2 regions of the Gordonia sp. J1A genome follow, and region 1 is predicted to be linked to the other one. Evidence: riboswitches for the same ligand, from Rfam matches in the RefSeq annotation. Region 1 holds a riboswitch; the other holds the start of a gene.
The links. A riboswitch is a leader RNA that binds a small molecule or an ion and turns the genes downstream of it on or off. The one in region 1 is predicted to bind cobalamin.
Positions count from the first base shown of each region.

Region 2: another riboswitch for cobalamin. It lies ahead of ACZ5QD_RS15455 (ABC transporter substrate-binding protein); the one in region 1 lies ahead of metE (5-methyltetrahydropteroyltriglutamate--homocysteine S-methyltransferase).

Region 1 is NZ_AP041607.1:448,305-455,420, forward strand. It holds gene ACZ5QD_RS02115 (FMN-binding glutamate synthase family protein) at 1-805, opposite strand, end outside; gene metE (5-methyltetrahydropteroyltriglutamate--homocysteine S-methyltransferase) at 951-3,302, opposite strand; cobalamin riboswitch at 3,412-3,645, opposite strand; gene ACZ5QD_RS02125 (hypothetical protein) at 3,877-4,326, shown strand; gene ACZ5QD_RS02130 (hypothetical protein) at 4,371-4,727, opposite strand; gene ACZ5QD_RS02135 (acetyl/propionyl/methylcrotonyl-CoA carboxylase subunit alpha) at 4,859-6,670, opposite strand; gene ACZ5QD_RS02140 (condensation domain-containing protein) at 6,885-7,116, opposite strand, start outside.
Region 2 is NZ_AP041607.1:3,308,142-3,315,257, forward strand. It holds gene ACZ5QD_RS15435 (MFS transporter) at 1-676, opposite strand, end outside; gene ACZ5QD_RS15440 (TetR/AcrR family transcriptional regulator) at 676-1,224, opposite strand; gene ACZ5QD_RS15445 (TetR/AcrR family transcriptional regulator) at 1,306-1,863, opposite strand; gene ACZ5QD_RS15450 (acyl-CoA thioesterase) at 1,913-2,713, shown strand; cobalamin riboswitch at 2,752-2,937, shown strand; gene ACZ5QD_RS15455 (ABC transporter substrate-binding protein) at 2,966-3,931, shown strand; gene ACZ5QD_RS15460 (FecCD family ABC transporter permease) at 3,939-4,979, shown strand; gene ACZ5QD_RS15465 (ABC transporter ATP-binding protein) at 4,976-5,788, shown strand; gene ACZ5QD_RS15470 ((2Fe-2S) ferredoxin domain-containing protein) at 5,788-6,522, shown strand; gene ACZ5QD_RS15475 (hypothetical protein) at 6,609-7,116, shown strand, end outside.

The DNA.
Region 1 (7,116 bases):
CGGGGACACCCCGAATCTGCGCGATCTCGGCCGTCACCTTGGGGCCGGGCATCACTCCGCCGAGACCGGGTTTGGCCCCCTGGGACAGCTTGATCGAAATGCACTTGACCTGCGGGTTCGATGCCTTGGCACGGAACTGCTCGGGGTCGAAGTGCCCGTCGGGGGTGCGGCAGCCGAAATAACCCGTGCCGATCTCCCAGATCAGATCGCCCCCGGGCCGCAGATGGTAGGAGCTGAGCCCACCCTCACCGGTGTCGTGTGCGAAGCCGCCTTTGGCGGCACCGCCGTTGAGTGCCAGGATCGCATTCGCCGACAGCGCGCCGAAGCTCATCGCGGACACGTTGTACATCGCCATGTCGTACGGCTGAGTGCACGCCGGCCCGCCGATCCGCACGGTGGGGGTCTCGTCGGTGGCGGAGTGCGCGACGATCGAGTGCCGCACGTACTCGTATCCGATCACCGTCGGATCGCGCTGGGTGCCGAACGGGTCGACGTCCTTGACGTCCTTGGCGCGTTCGTAGATCGTGGTGCGCGTCTCCCGGTCGAACGGGGTCCCGTCGGTGTCGCGTTCGATGAAGTACTGCTGGATCTCCGGCCGGATGCTCTCCATGAGGAAGCGGAAATGCCCGAGCACCGGATAGTTCCGCAGAATGCTGTGGCGGGCCTGCACCAGGTCGTACGTGCCGACCAGCGCGATGAAGGCGAGGACGCCGGTGACGAATAGCCACCACGGGGAGACCAGGACGAGCGTCGAGGACACCGCGGCGAGAACCCACGTCGCGGCAACAGCCAACCATCTGAGCATCGTCTCCACCTCTTGTCGCGGGAACCGCCGGTCGGGGAATCGGGCGGCTCCCACTGTAGTTCGGACGCGGCGGTACCGGAGGCAGGACGGGCCGCACCGGATCCATCGGTCACCGGTGAGCGGTGTCCGATGGATCCGGTCGCGATCAGGTGGCGGGCACCGTGGCCCGATCGGCGGCGATCTCCTCGCGGACCCGGCGGGCGGCGTCGACCATGTTCCGCAGCGCGGCGGTGACCTCGTCGGTGCGGCGGGTCTTGAGCCCGCAGTCGGGATTGACCCACAGCCGGTCGGCGCGCACCGCGTCGAGCGCTTCACGCAGCGACGCGGCCATCTCATCGGCGGCCGGCACGCGTGGCGAATGGATGTCGTAGACGCCCGGACCCACCTGGGCGGCGAAGCCTGCCGCGTCGAGGTCGTCGAGGACCTCCATATGGGAGCGCGCCGCCTCGATGGAGGTGACGTCCGCGTCGAGCGCGGCGATTGCACCGATCACCTCGCCGAACTCCGAGTAGCACAGATGCGTGTGGATCGCGGTGGCGTCGCCGACCCCGCCGGTGGCGATACGAAAGGCGGTCACCGCCCAGTCGAGGTACGCCGCGCGGTCGGCGGTCCGCAGCGGCAGCAGTTCGCGCAGTGCCGGTTCGTCGACCTGGATGATCGGTACCCCCGCGCGCTCGAGATCGGTGGTCTCGTCCCGGATCGCGAGAGCCACCTGACGCGCGGTCTCGGCGAGCGGCTGGTCGTCGCGGACGAACGACCACGCGAGGATCGTCACCGGGCCGGTGAGCATGCCCTTGACCGGCTTCTCGGTCAGGGACTGCGCGTAGGTGATCCAGCCGACCGTCATCGGCGACGACCGCCGGACGTCGCCGAACAGGATCGGCGGCCGGACGCAGCGTGACCCGTACGACTGGACCCAGCCGGCGGCCGTCGCGAAGAAGCCGTCGAGTTGTTCGGCGAAGTACTGGACCATGTCGTTCCGCTCGGGTTCCCCGTGGACGAGGACGTCCAGACCCACCTGCTCCTGCAGGGCGATCACCGCGGCGATCTCCTGCTCCATCCGGGACCGGTAGGCCGCCGAGTCGATGGTTCCGTTGCGCAGCGCGAGGCGCGCCTTGCGGATCTCGACCGTCTGCGGGTACGAGCCGATGGTCGTGGTCGGCAGGACGGGCAGGCCGAGCGCGGCGTCCTGCGCCTCACGGCGGTCGGGCGCGGGCGAGCGGGTCCAGTCGGCCGGAGTGAGCCCGGCGAGGCGTTCGCGGACCGCGGCGACGTGTACGCGCGGGTCCGCTGCCCGGGACGCCAGTGCCGCGCGCGCCGCCTCGAACCGGCACGCCTGGTCGTCCCGGCCGTGCGCCAGGGCCCGAGCGAGCGCGGCCACCTCGCCGAACTTCTCTTCGGCGAAGGCCAGCCATCCGTGCAGCACCGGGTCGAGTTCGAACTCGCCGCGCACGGTGTACGGGACGTGCAGTGTGGAACACGAGGTCGAGACCGCGAGGGCACCGGCGTGCGCGCGCAGCGACTCGAGCGCGGCCAGCGCCGCGTCGAGGTCGGTGCGCCAGACGTTGCGGCCGTCCACCACGCCGGCGACTACCAGTTTTCCGGTCAGATCGGCCGTGCGGACGGTGTTCGGAGAGCCGGTCACCAGGTCCACTCCGACGCCCTCCACCTCGGTCCGCGCCAGTGCCGCGAGACGGTCGCCCGCATCGCCGAAGTACGTCTGCACCAGGATCCGCGGGCGCGTCCGGACAGCCGACAGCACACCGTAGACGCGTTCGGCCAGGTCGGTGAGACCGTCGGCCTGATCGGTCACCAGCGTGGGTTCGTCGATCTGGACCCAGTCGACACCGGTCTGGGCCAGGCGGCCGAGGAGCTCGGTGTAGAGCGGCAGGAGATCGTCGATGCGGGTCAGCGGTGTCGGGCCGCCGTCGACCGCCTTGGCGAGCGCGAGGAAGGTGATCGGTCCGATCACCACGGGACGGGCGGGCACGCCCTGAGCCTGCGCCTGAGCGATCTCATCGAGGACTGTGCCCGGGTCGAGGGTGAACTCGGTGTCCGGACCGATCTCCGGAACCAGATAGTGGTAGTTGGTGTCGAACCACTTGGTCATCTCCAGCGGTGCGATGTCGGGGCCCGGGCCGCCGGCGGTGCCGCGGGCGGCGGCGAAGTAGCGGTCCAGCGGATCGTCGATCGCCGCCACTCGCGGTGGCAGCGCGCCGAGCATCACAGCGGTGTCGAGCACCTGGTCGTAGTACGAGAACGTGTTGACGGGCACCGAGTCGAAACCGGCGTCGATCAGTCTGCTCCAGCTGTCGCGGCGGATGCCCGTTGCGACCCGGGTGAGTGCGGCGGCGTCGATCCGGCCCGCCCAATAGGCTTCGACCGCGCGCTTGAGCTCCCGGTTGGCGCCGATCCGGGCGACGCCGGGGACGGTGGCCGTGAAGCCCGCCGAGTCGGTGGTTCTGGTGTCGGTGGTGATAGTCGTGTCATCGGACATGACGTGTTCTTCTCCTGCATGAGTAGTTCGAGCCGTCGCCATACCGGGCGCTGCGAACCGCAGTTCGTCAGTCGCCCGTTTCCTCGAGGCGGACAGCCACCGGGCGCGGATGCGCTCGATACATCCGGCAGGTCTTCGGGCTCGTCGGCGCGCGGGCCAGGAATGGAGCCCGCTTCTACTGGCCGTCGCTTCCCAGGCGCCGCCGCCGGTGAGCCGTGGCTCGGGCGGGGCGGTCCCAGTGCGTGTGACGGCGGTCGTTCCGACATACCGCTGCGGGTCAGCTCCGGAGTCTCACCGGATTCCCTCTTCGCGGGCGGTCGCTGCCGTCGGCAGCGAACTCGCGTCGACGCCCGGCGGGAAGCAGGGGCTCCATAGTGATCCCGGCCGGGCGAACCAGTTGCAGTTATCGATGGTAAAGGACCGGGTACCATTGGGCAGCATGGGATCCGGCGGTGATTTTAACTCCGGCGGACCGGCTCATCCGGTCGCTGGGATCATCCTCGTAGCCCGTGGAGACGAGCGGAATCCCGCAGGTGACGGCGATGTTCCGACAGAACAGCGACTGATGGCCTGCGTGTCAAGTCTGGGCGCCGGCGGCTGCAAGGACATCTATGTGGCGCTCGGCGCCCGCGTGGTTCCGGCGCCCGACACCTCGTCGACGACGCTCTATCTCCCCGAGTGGTACGACAGTCTCGACGCCTGCTCGAGTGCGGCGCTGAAGTTCGTCGATCAGCATCCGAGTCTGGCGGGGGCGGTGATCCAGACCCTCGACAGCCCGGATGCCGGTTCGATCGCCGTCGCACGCGTCATCGAGGCCGCCGCCGACTGCCCGACGAGTCTGTGCCGCGCGGCGTTCGGCGGCCGTCCCGCCCAACCCTTCTACCTGGGAGCCGAACGCGTTCGCGAGGCCATCGCGGAGCTGGGGGCGGGACTGCCTGCCGTGCGGTATCTCGTCGCGCACCGCGACGACATGGTGCTGGTCGACTGCACCGATCTCGGGAACCCCGCCGACTCGCCCCTCTGAGCGCCGGCCTGAATGCGCGGCGACCTGGATGCGCGGCGTCCGGGTCAGCGGCCCGGCAGTCCGGAGCGCAGAGCCGCCGCTTCGACGTCGAGCAGTGCGCTCGCGCAACGGGTGGCGGGATCGACCGCGGCCGCGAGCGCGGCGTCGTAGCCGTCGCGGGCGAGGCTGGCCACCGACCCGGCGGCGTCGACGCCGATCAGCGCCGCGAGTTCTCCGGTGGTGGGGACGCACACCGCCCACGTGAGACGCGACTCGTCGGCCCACGCGGCGTCGGCGGCTCGGATGTACTCGACCGGATCGCCGACGCCGAGGAGCTCGAGCGCGGGCACATCGGACAACCGCTCGTCGTGCCGCAGGGCGCGAAGATACCACGCACCGGCGTTGATCTCGACAGCTTCCATGACGGGTCCTTCTCGTTCGCTCACGAATCGGCCGGATCCGGGCGCGTGCACGGCTCCGAAAACGGGCTGTGCCGTTCCTCCTGACTCCACATCGGTCAGGCGGAACGGCACAGCCGGAGGTGTATCCGGTTCTACTTGATCTCGAGCAGCACCGTGCCCTGGGTGACCGCGGCACCGGCCTCGGCGGACAGGCTGGTGATGGTGCCGGCCTTGTGCGCAGTGACCGGGTTCTCCATCTTCATGGCCTCCAGGACCACGACCAGGTCGCCCTCGGCGACCTCGTCGCCCTCACCGACGGCCACCTTGACGACGGTGCCCTGCATCGGCGCGGTCACGGCGTCGCCGGAGGCAGCGGCGCCGCCGCCCTTCTTGCGCGTGCGCGACTTCGGCTTGCGGCGGATGGCGCCGTTGGTGCCGCCACCGCCGCCCAGGTTGAGATCGCCGGGCAGCGAGACCTCGACGCGGCGGCCGTCGACCTCGACGATGACCTTCTGGCGCTGGGTGTCGTCCTCGTCGTCGAGCGGCTCACCGCCGGTGAAGGGCTTGATCGGGTTGTCCCAATCGGTCTCGATCCACTTGGTGTAGACCTCGAAGCCCTCGACGCCGTTCTCGTCGGTGCTGCCGATGAAGGCGGGGTTCGACACGATGTGGCGGTGGAACGGGATCACGGTGGCGAGGCCGTCGACCTCGAACTCGGCCAGTGCGCGGCGGGCGCGCTCGAGTGCCTGGGTCCGGTTCTCGCCGGTGACGATCAGCTTGGCCAGCATCGAGTCGAACTGACCGCCGATGACGTCGCCCTGGCGGACGCCGGAGTCGACGCGGACGCCGGGGCCGGAGGGCTCGCGGTAGACGGTGATCGGGCCGGGCGCGGGCAGGAAGCCTCGCCCGGCGTCCTCACCGTTGATCCGGAACTCGAAGGAGTGACCACGCGGGGTCGGATCCTCGGTGATCTCCAGGGGCTTGCCCTCGGCGATGCGGAACTGCTGGCGCACCAGATCGATGCCCGAGGTCTCCTCGGTGACCGGGTGCTCCACCTGGAGTCGGGTGTTGACCTCGAGGAACGAGACGGTGTCACCCTGGACCAGGTACTCCACGGTGCCCGCGCCGTAGTAGCCGGCCTCGCGGCAGATGGCCTTCGCGGAGGAGTGGATGCGCGCCCGCTGCTCGTCGGTCAGGAAGGGAGCGGGGGCCTCCTCCACCAGCTTCTGGAACCGGCGCTGCAGCGAGCAGTCACGGGTTCCGGCGACGACGACGTTGCCGTGCTGGTCGGCGATGACCTGGGCCTCGACGTGTCGCGCCTTGTCGAGGTACTGCTCCACGAAGCACTCGCCGCGACCGAATGCCGCGACGGCCTCGCGGGTGGCCGACTCGAACAGCTCGGGGATCTCCTCGACGGTGTGCGCGACCTTCATGCCGCGGCCGCCGCCGCCGAAGGCGGCCTTGATCGCGACCGGGACGCCGTACTGCTTGGCGAACTCGACCACCTCGTCGGCGCCGGCGACGGGATCCTTGGTGCCGGCGGCCATCGGCGCCTTCGCGCGCTCGGCGATGTGGCGTGCGGTCACCTTGTCGCCGAGGTCACGGATGGCCGACGGGGGCGGGCCGATCCAGGTGAGACCGGCGTCGATCACGGCCTGTGCGAAGTCCGCATTCTCCGAGAGGAAGCCGTATCCGGGGTGGACTGCGTCAGCGCCGGACTTGGCGGCGGCGTCGAGGACCTTGTCGAACACCAGGTACGACTCGGCCGACGTCTGGCCGCCGAGTGCGAACGCCTCGTCCGCCAGCTGCACGAACAGTGCGTCGGCGTCCGGTTCGGCGTACACGGCGACACTGGCGATGCCTGCGTCCTTCGCGGCGCGAATCACGCGAACGGCGATCTCACCGCGGTTGGCGATGAGGACCTTCTTGATGGTCGTCTGACTGATCTCAGCGGAACTGGTCACTGGCACTCCTGTGGCACCACCGGTCAGGCGGTGCCGTTGTCGGGGACGGCTCTCACCATCCGGGGTCGACGGGCTGCGTCTCGCGCGGGATTCTCCCGCTCGTGGCGTCCTACACGTGGCTCGCATCAGACGGGCAACGTGATTTCCGCGACTCAGATTAACGCACCGATCAATTGCTCGGTACGACGCATCTCACGCAGGTCAAGAAAATTGTCTACCCGGCTTCGGCTGTACGCGCGAGTAGGTCCGCGAAACGGTCGAGGAAGACGGGAACATCACCTGCGGTTTCGGCGGGATAGCGAGCGTGCATCCGCAGGCCGCCGGGCGTCCGGTTGACCCACACGTAGACCTCGTCGTCGGCATAAGAATGGCTGCGCAGGACCCGTGCGGCACCGTCGTCGGCGGCCTGGGCACGCGGTGCCCCGCGCGTGTCCATGTACGAGACC
Region 2 (7,116 bases), 1.1 Mb from region 1:
TCACCGACCACATCAGGAGCACCATGCCGGAGAACGAGAGGGCGATGCCCAGCCAGTCCCAGACTCCCGGGTCGGCCGACCGCGACTCGGGGAGCAGGAAGACCCCGGCGACCACGGCCAGCGCCATCAGCGGAGCGTTGACCAGGAAAGCCGACTGCCAGGAGAAGTGCTCCACCAGGAAACCGCCGACCAGCGGGCCGATCGCCGCACCGAGACCGGCGACCGACGACCACACCGCGAGTGCGCGCGCCCGCCGGCGCGCGTCGGTGAACAGGACGCGGATCGTCGACAGTGTGGTCGGCATGATGAACGCGCCGCCGATGCCGAGGAGGGCGCGGATGGCGATCACCGCGGTCGCCGACTCGGCGACCAGGACGAGCAGCGATGCGGCGCCGAAGACGGCGTACCCGGCCAACAGCATCCGCTTGCGTCCCCAGCGGTCGGCCAGCGATGCGGCCGGGACGAGCAGCCCGGCGAGCACCAGCGAGTAGACGTCGACGATCCACAGCAGCTGGGAGGCGGTGGGCTCCAAGTCGGCCGACATCGCGGGAAGAGCGATGTTCAGGATCGTCATATCCATCACGATCACGAGCAGGCTCGCACTCAACACAGCGGTCGCGAGCCAGGCGCGGACGGTGGAGTAGCCGGTGCTCCCCGTGGTGGGTGAGGCAGTCATCACGATTGTCTTTTCTGCGCCATGAACGGCGCGACGAGAGTGTGCAGGAAGTCTTTGGAGACGACGGTGTTGTGCAATGCCGCGTGCATCACGACACCGTCGGAGACGATCGCGAGGGCGAGCGCGTTGTCGGGTCCGACGTAATCGCTCAAGATCTCGACGAGATTGGTCTGCCAGCGGAGCGACAGCGCGCGCAACTCGGGATCGAACAGGCCCGCCGACATCAGCGAGACGTCGGCCGCGATGGCGCGGCTGTCGGCGAGGTAGTCGTGAATCTGATCCACCAGCGCTTCCGCTGACCCGCCGGCCGCGACCAGGCTGCTCCGCACGGCGGCCAGGTCTTCGTCGACCTCCGCGGCGAGCCGCTCCAGGGCCTGGGTGCGCAGGTCGTCGATGGAGGTGAAGTACTGGGTCGTCGATCCCAACGGCACACCCGCACGCTCGGCGACGCGGCGGTGCGTCAGCGCGGCCGGTCCGAGTTCGACCACCAGATCCGCCGCCGCGGCGAGAATCGCCGCCCGCCGTGCCTCCGGGTCGTGCTTGGCCATGACTCCCTCACAATTCTGTACGAATGTACATGTACTTTTGTACAGGGCTGGCGGAGGTCTGTCGATCGAATATCGGAGGGCTCAGCCCCACGTGTCGCGGATGTGTGCCGACAAGGCGTCGAGCGGTGCGGTGGAACGGGTGGCGCGAGAGGTGATGATGGCGCCTTCGAGGGCTGCCACCAGCATGTCGCCGGCGCGTCGGGCGGCGTCCGCGGCCAGTCCGTCGGCCTCGAAGGATGCGGCGATCTGGCCCGCCAGCGTTTGGAAAGCCGTGGCGGCGCGCTCGGCCGCACCCGGGTACTCCGCGGCGGAGGTGGAGGCGGCCACCAGGGGGCAGCCGAGGCGGTAGTCGTGGCGCACCAGGATCTGCTTCCACTCGTCCACGATGACGATCAGACCCTCCACAGCGGTCCGGCCGTACAGTGCGGCCGCGAGGCGCGACGAGGCGTGCCTGCCCGCCTCGTCGGTGGCCTGCTCCAGCAGTTGCGCCTTGCCGCGGGGGAAGTGCTGGTACATCGAGCGCCGCGCCACGCCGCTGTGCTCCATGAGCTCCGACATTCCGAATCCGTCGGCTCCCTTGCTCCGGAGCAGCTGAGTCGCCGACAGGAGCAGTCGGTCGCGGACGGGGAGTGTTGCCATGCACCCAGGGTACGCGTGAGTAGAACGATCGTTCTGTTACCGTCGACGCATGACTCACGTTTTCGATGAGGCCATCGCCCTCACGCCCACGGCGTCGGACCATGTGGTCCGCGCGCAGACGCATCCCGCGTACAACAACATGGTCGGCCCGTTCGGCGGCATCACGGCCGCGACCGTCGTCAACGGCATCCAGCAGCGGCCCGACGTCCTCGGCGATCCGCTCGCGCTGACCATCAATTACGCGGCACCGATCGCCGAAGGACAGTGGGATCTCGACCTGCGGCCCGTCCGGACCAACCGCACCAATCAGCACTGGGTGGTGACGATCAGCCAATCCGGACAGGTGGCGGCCACCGGCACCGCGGTCTTCGGCGTCGCCCGTGACACCTGGTCCGACACCGAGCCGACGCCTCCGGCCGCACCGCCCGCCGAGGAGGTCGAGGTCAGCGAGTACGTGGACTTCATCGCCTGGGCCAAGAACTACGACAAGCGGTTCGTCGCGGGCGGCATGGACGGGAGGAACGACGCCGACTCGACGTCGACGCTGTGGCTGCGCGACCGGCCCGAGCGGCCGCTCGACTTCCCGGCGCTCACCGCGATGACCGACGTCTTCTACCCTCGTGTCTTTCTCCGGCACGGAACCTACATGCCGGCGGGCACCATCACCCTGACCACGTATTTCCACGCCACCGCGCAGGAACTCGAGGCGCATGGAACCGGACACGTCCTCGCGACGGCGCGCGCCGCCCGGTTCGGGCACGGTCATTTCGACCAGTACGGACAGCTCTGGTCGGGCGAGGTGCTCCTCGCGACCACGCACCAGCTCGTGTACTTCAAAGACCCCGCCTGATTCGAGGTCGCCCGAGTGTCCCGGCCGTGCCCGGATACACTCGGGCGATACGTCACGGTGCTCGGGAAGTCCGGTGAGAAGCCGGCGCGGTACTCGCCACTGTGAACAGGTCCGGAAGTCGCCGGGAGTGCAGGACTCCAGCCACTGGGTGCTCGTCATCTGGGAAGGTGCGACCGCCGGCAGTCCTGTGTAGCCAGGAGACCGGCCGCGGCGTACCCCGAAGTTCCACGAGTATCTGGAAAGGGGGTCGCATTGCGCACCCTGAAGAACGCGGTGATCCTGGCGGTCGCCGGCACCGTCCTCACCGTCTCCGCCTGTTCCGGCGACGATCCCGCATCCGGCGCCGACGGCTCGGCGATCAGCCTGCAGAACTGCGGCCGCACCGTCACCCTGAAGAAGCCGGCCGACGCGGCCATCACCGTCAACCAGGGGGCCACCGAGTCGGCCCTGGCCGTCGGCGCCGGCGGGCAACTGGTCGGCACCGCCTACCTCGACAGCGCCATCGCCCCGCAATGGGCCGCAGCCTACGGCGAGATCCCGGTGCTGTCGGAGAAGTACCCCACCCGCGAAGCGGTCCTCGAGAAGCACCCCGACCTGATCGCCGCGTCGTACAGCAGCGCCTTCGACGACAAGGCGCTGGGAAGCCGGCAGTCGTTCGACGACCTCGGTGTGGCGACCTACGTGTCCCCCTTCGGCTGTGAGGACAAGTCGAAGCGTCCGGCCTCGTCCTGGGACGCGGTGGCCGGTGAGACCAGCGACTACGGCGTGCTCTTCGGACGGACGGCCGATGCCGACCGGGTGAACGCCGACATGCGCGCGAAGCTCGCCGACCTCACCGCGAAGTCGGCCGGACGGGGCAAGACGGTTCTGTGGTGGGATTCCTCGACCGACAAGCCCTTCGTCGGTGCCGGCGACGGCGGGCCGCAATTGGTGATCGACGCCGTCGGCGCGAAGAACGTCTTCGGGGATCTCTCCGGCAACTGGGCCGAGACCGGCTGGGAGGCGGTGCTCAAAGCCGATCCGGACGTGATCGTCCTGGTGGACGCCGACTGGGATCCGGCCGCCGCCAAGCGGAAGTATCTGGAGTCCGACCCGGCGCTCAAGGACCTGAAGGCCGTCGCGAAGGGATCGTTCGTGGTGATCCCGTTCGCTGAGAGCACCCCCGGTCCGCGGCTGATCGACGGCGCCGCCAAGCTGTCGGACGCGTTCGCGAAGTAGTCGGCGCGTGCGCGAACGGCTCCGCGGTACACCGGCCCTGGCGGGTTGGCTGGCCGGACTGACGATCCTGCTGCTGATCAGCATGGCGCTGGGAATCGTGGTCGGATCGGCCGATCTGCCGCTGGGCACAGTGGTGCGAGCGCTCGGCAGCAGCGTGGGCATCGGCACGTCCGATGTGCTCGACGAGAACATCGTCGTTCAGCTGCGGCTGCCGCGGGTGGTCGGAGCGGCACTCATCGGTGCGGGCCTGGCGGTCTGCGGCACCGTCCTGCAGTCGTTGACGGGCAACCAGCTGGCCGACCCGTACATCCTCGGGATGTCCGGCGGTGCGTCTCTCGGCGCCGTGGTGGTGTTGAGCACGGGAGTCGGCATGGGCAGCATGGCCGGTGGCTCAGTGGTCTCCGTCGCAGCGTTTCTGGGGGCGATGGGTGCGCTGCTGCTGGTGTTCGCGATCGCGGTCACGCGCGGGGGCGCGCTGCTTCCGGGCAGACTGATCCTGGCCGGCGTCGCCGTCGGGCAACTCGCCGCGGCGCTGAGTTCGGCGTTGATCTACTTCGGCCCGCACGGCACCGCCGACCGCGTCATGTTCTGGTCGATGGGGTCGGTGGCCGGCATCCGCTGGAACACCCTCGCGCTGACCGCGATCGTCACCGTGTGCACGATCGTCGCCGTGCTGGCCCACGCCCGAACGCTGGACGCCTTCGCCTTCGGTGAACGCGCCGCCGCGAGCCTGGGCACTCACGTGGCCCGCACTCGCTGGGTGCTCTACGCGCTGGTGTCGCTGTGCACCGCCGTCCTGGTGGCGCTGTCGGGGATCATCGGGTTCGTGGGGCTCGTGGTGCCGCACATGGTTCGCTTTCTCGTGGGCCCGCTGCACTATCGGGTCCTGCCGGTGGCGGTGGTGCTCGGGGCATTGGTGGTGGTCTGGGCCGACATCATCGCCCGCGGCGTGATGCCGTCGCGGGAACTGCCGCTCGGGCTCGTCACCTCGGTGATCGGCGTGCCCGCCTTCATCTACCTGCTCCGGCGACAGCGAGGCACCGAATGACCGGTACCGAGACCGGGATGCCCGGCATCGAGATGCGGGCGGTGAGCTTCGCCCGCGGCGAGCGGAGAATCCTCGACGACGTCACGGCCCGGGCGCCCGCCGGCCGATTCACCGGCGTGATCGGCCCGAACGGGTCCGGAAAGTCGAGCCTGCTGTCGATGGTGATGCGTTGGCAGCGGCCCGACGCCGGACAGGTGCTGCTGGGCGGCACCGACGTCCGGGAGTTGGGCCGCCGCGAGTTCGCGCGCACCGTCGCCGAGGTGGAACAGCACTCGGCGACCGTCCTGGAACTGTCGGTGGAACAGATTGTGGAGCTCGGCACCATCCCGCACGCCGGGGGGTGGGCCAGGCCGCTCGGAGACGCCGCGCACGAGGCGCATCAGGCCATCGGAACGCTCGGCATCGAGCATCTGCGGCACCGCACCTGGCAGACCCTGTCCGGCGGCGAACGGCAGAAGGTCCAGATGGCACGGGCGCTGGCGCAGCGCCCGAAGGTCCTCGTCCTCGACGAGCCGACCAACCATCTCGATGTGGCGGCCGGGCTTCACCTGCTGCAGCTGGCCCGGGATCTCGGCCTCACCGTCCTCGCTGCGCTGCACGATCTGCAACTCGCCGCGATGTACTGCGACCACCTCGTCGTGCTCGACGAGGGCCGCGTCCGTGCGCAGGGCAGCGCCTCCGAGGTGCTGACGCCCGAACTGCTGGCGGACGTCTACGGCCTCGACGCGCAGGTGCTTCGCCATCCGGTCACCGGCGGGCCACTGATCGTCATGTGCGGCGTGGTTTCGGCCACAGGAGGGGAGAAGTGATGATCGACGCCGACTGGGTGATCGTGACGGCGCCGACGGATCGCGGCGCGGATGTGCACGGCGAACTCGCCCGTGCGCTGGGAGAGCTCGCCGAACGCCATCCGGGCACGGTCTTCCGCTCCGCCGTCCTGGGCGGTGAGTCCGACACCGTCACCGAGGTGCTCGACGAGGCGGCCCGCGAGGGCGCCGACTCGGTGGTGGTGCTGAGCGGTCAGACGCTCGCCGACCGAAAGATGGACGCTTGGTTCCGCCGCGTGATCGGGCACTGGCTGCGGAACCGCCCGGCGGGCTCCGCGCCGGATATCAGAATCGGCGGATCGCTTTGCCAGACAACGGATTACGCGAATCTGATCGAGCGGGCTGCCGCCGACGGCGGGGCCCCGGCCCGCGATACCACCGCCCCGCTCGCGACGAAGGCCTGGGACGCGGTTCCCGGGTTCGCGCGACACGTGCTGGTCTGCCGCGGTCCCCGATGCTCGGCGCGAGGGGGCGCCGAGACGCAGTCGGAACTCTCCGCCGAACTCGACGCCCGGCGGCTCGGCGACGACGACGTCCTCATCACGCTCACCGGGTGCCTGTTCCCCTGCTCGCAGGCGCCGGTGGTCGCGGTCTACCCGGACGACGTCTGGTACGCCGGACTCACAGCGGCGCGAGTCGCCGATGTGGTGGAGCGGCACCTGGTGGGAGGTGAACCGATCCGGGAGTGGTTCGGAGACCGATCGGCGAGCCGGTGAACCGGACGCCCGAGCGGAGACGGCCGGGGACGGCCCGGATGTCCGGCAAGTACATTCAGTACTGAAACCACAGTCGAAGGGGACACATGGCGGGCAGGGCGATCCGGATGTCGGTGGCGATGCTGGCGGGTGGCGCAGTGCTCGCCTCGGTGGGATGCAGCACCGACGGCTCGTCCACCGCTGCCGAGCGCGAGGCCGCCGAGCTGCCGCTGACACAGGCCGAACTGCCCGCCGGTTTCCACACCGCCCGGCTCAGCAAGGACGCCCTCGCGCAGATGACGGAGCAACTCTCCGATTCCACCGCATACGTCGACATCGCACCCGCGCAGTGCGCGGCATCCGGAGCGATGGTCACCACGATCGACCCGAAGAGGGTCGGCGTGATGGCGGCGACCGATGGCGACGATGCGATCAGCGAGTCGGTGCAGCCCGTCGCCGAGATCGACGGCGGCGTCGACCTCGAGGCTGCGCGCAAGCAGGTCACCGGCGACTGCGGCGTCGTCCGGGTGCACGTGAAGGCCGGCCCGGTCAAAGGTTCGGAGATCACCGTCACGCACACCGTGATCGACGTACCGCGCGGGGCCGCCGACCAGG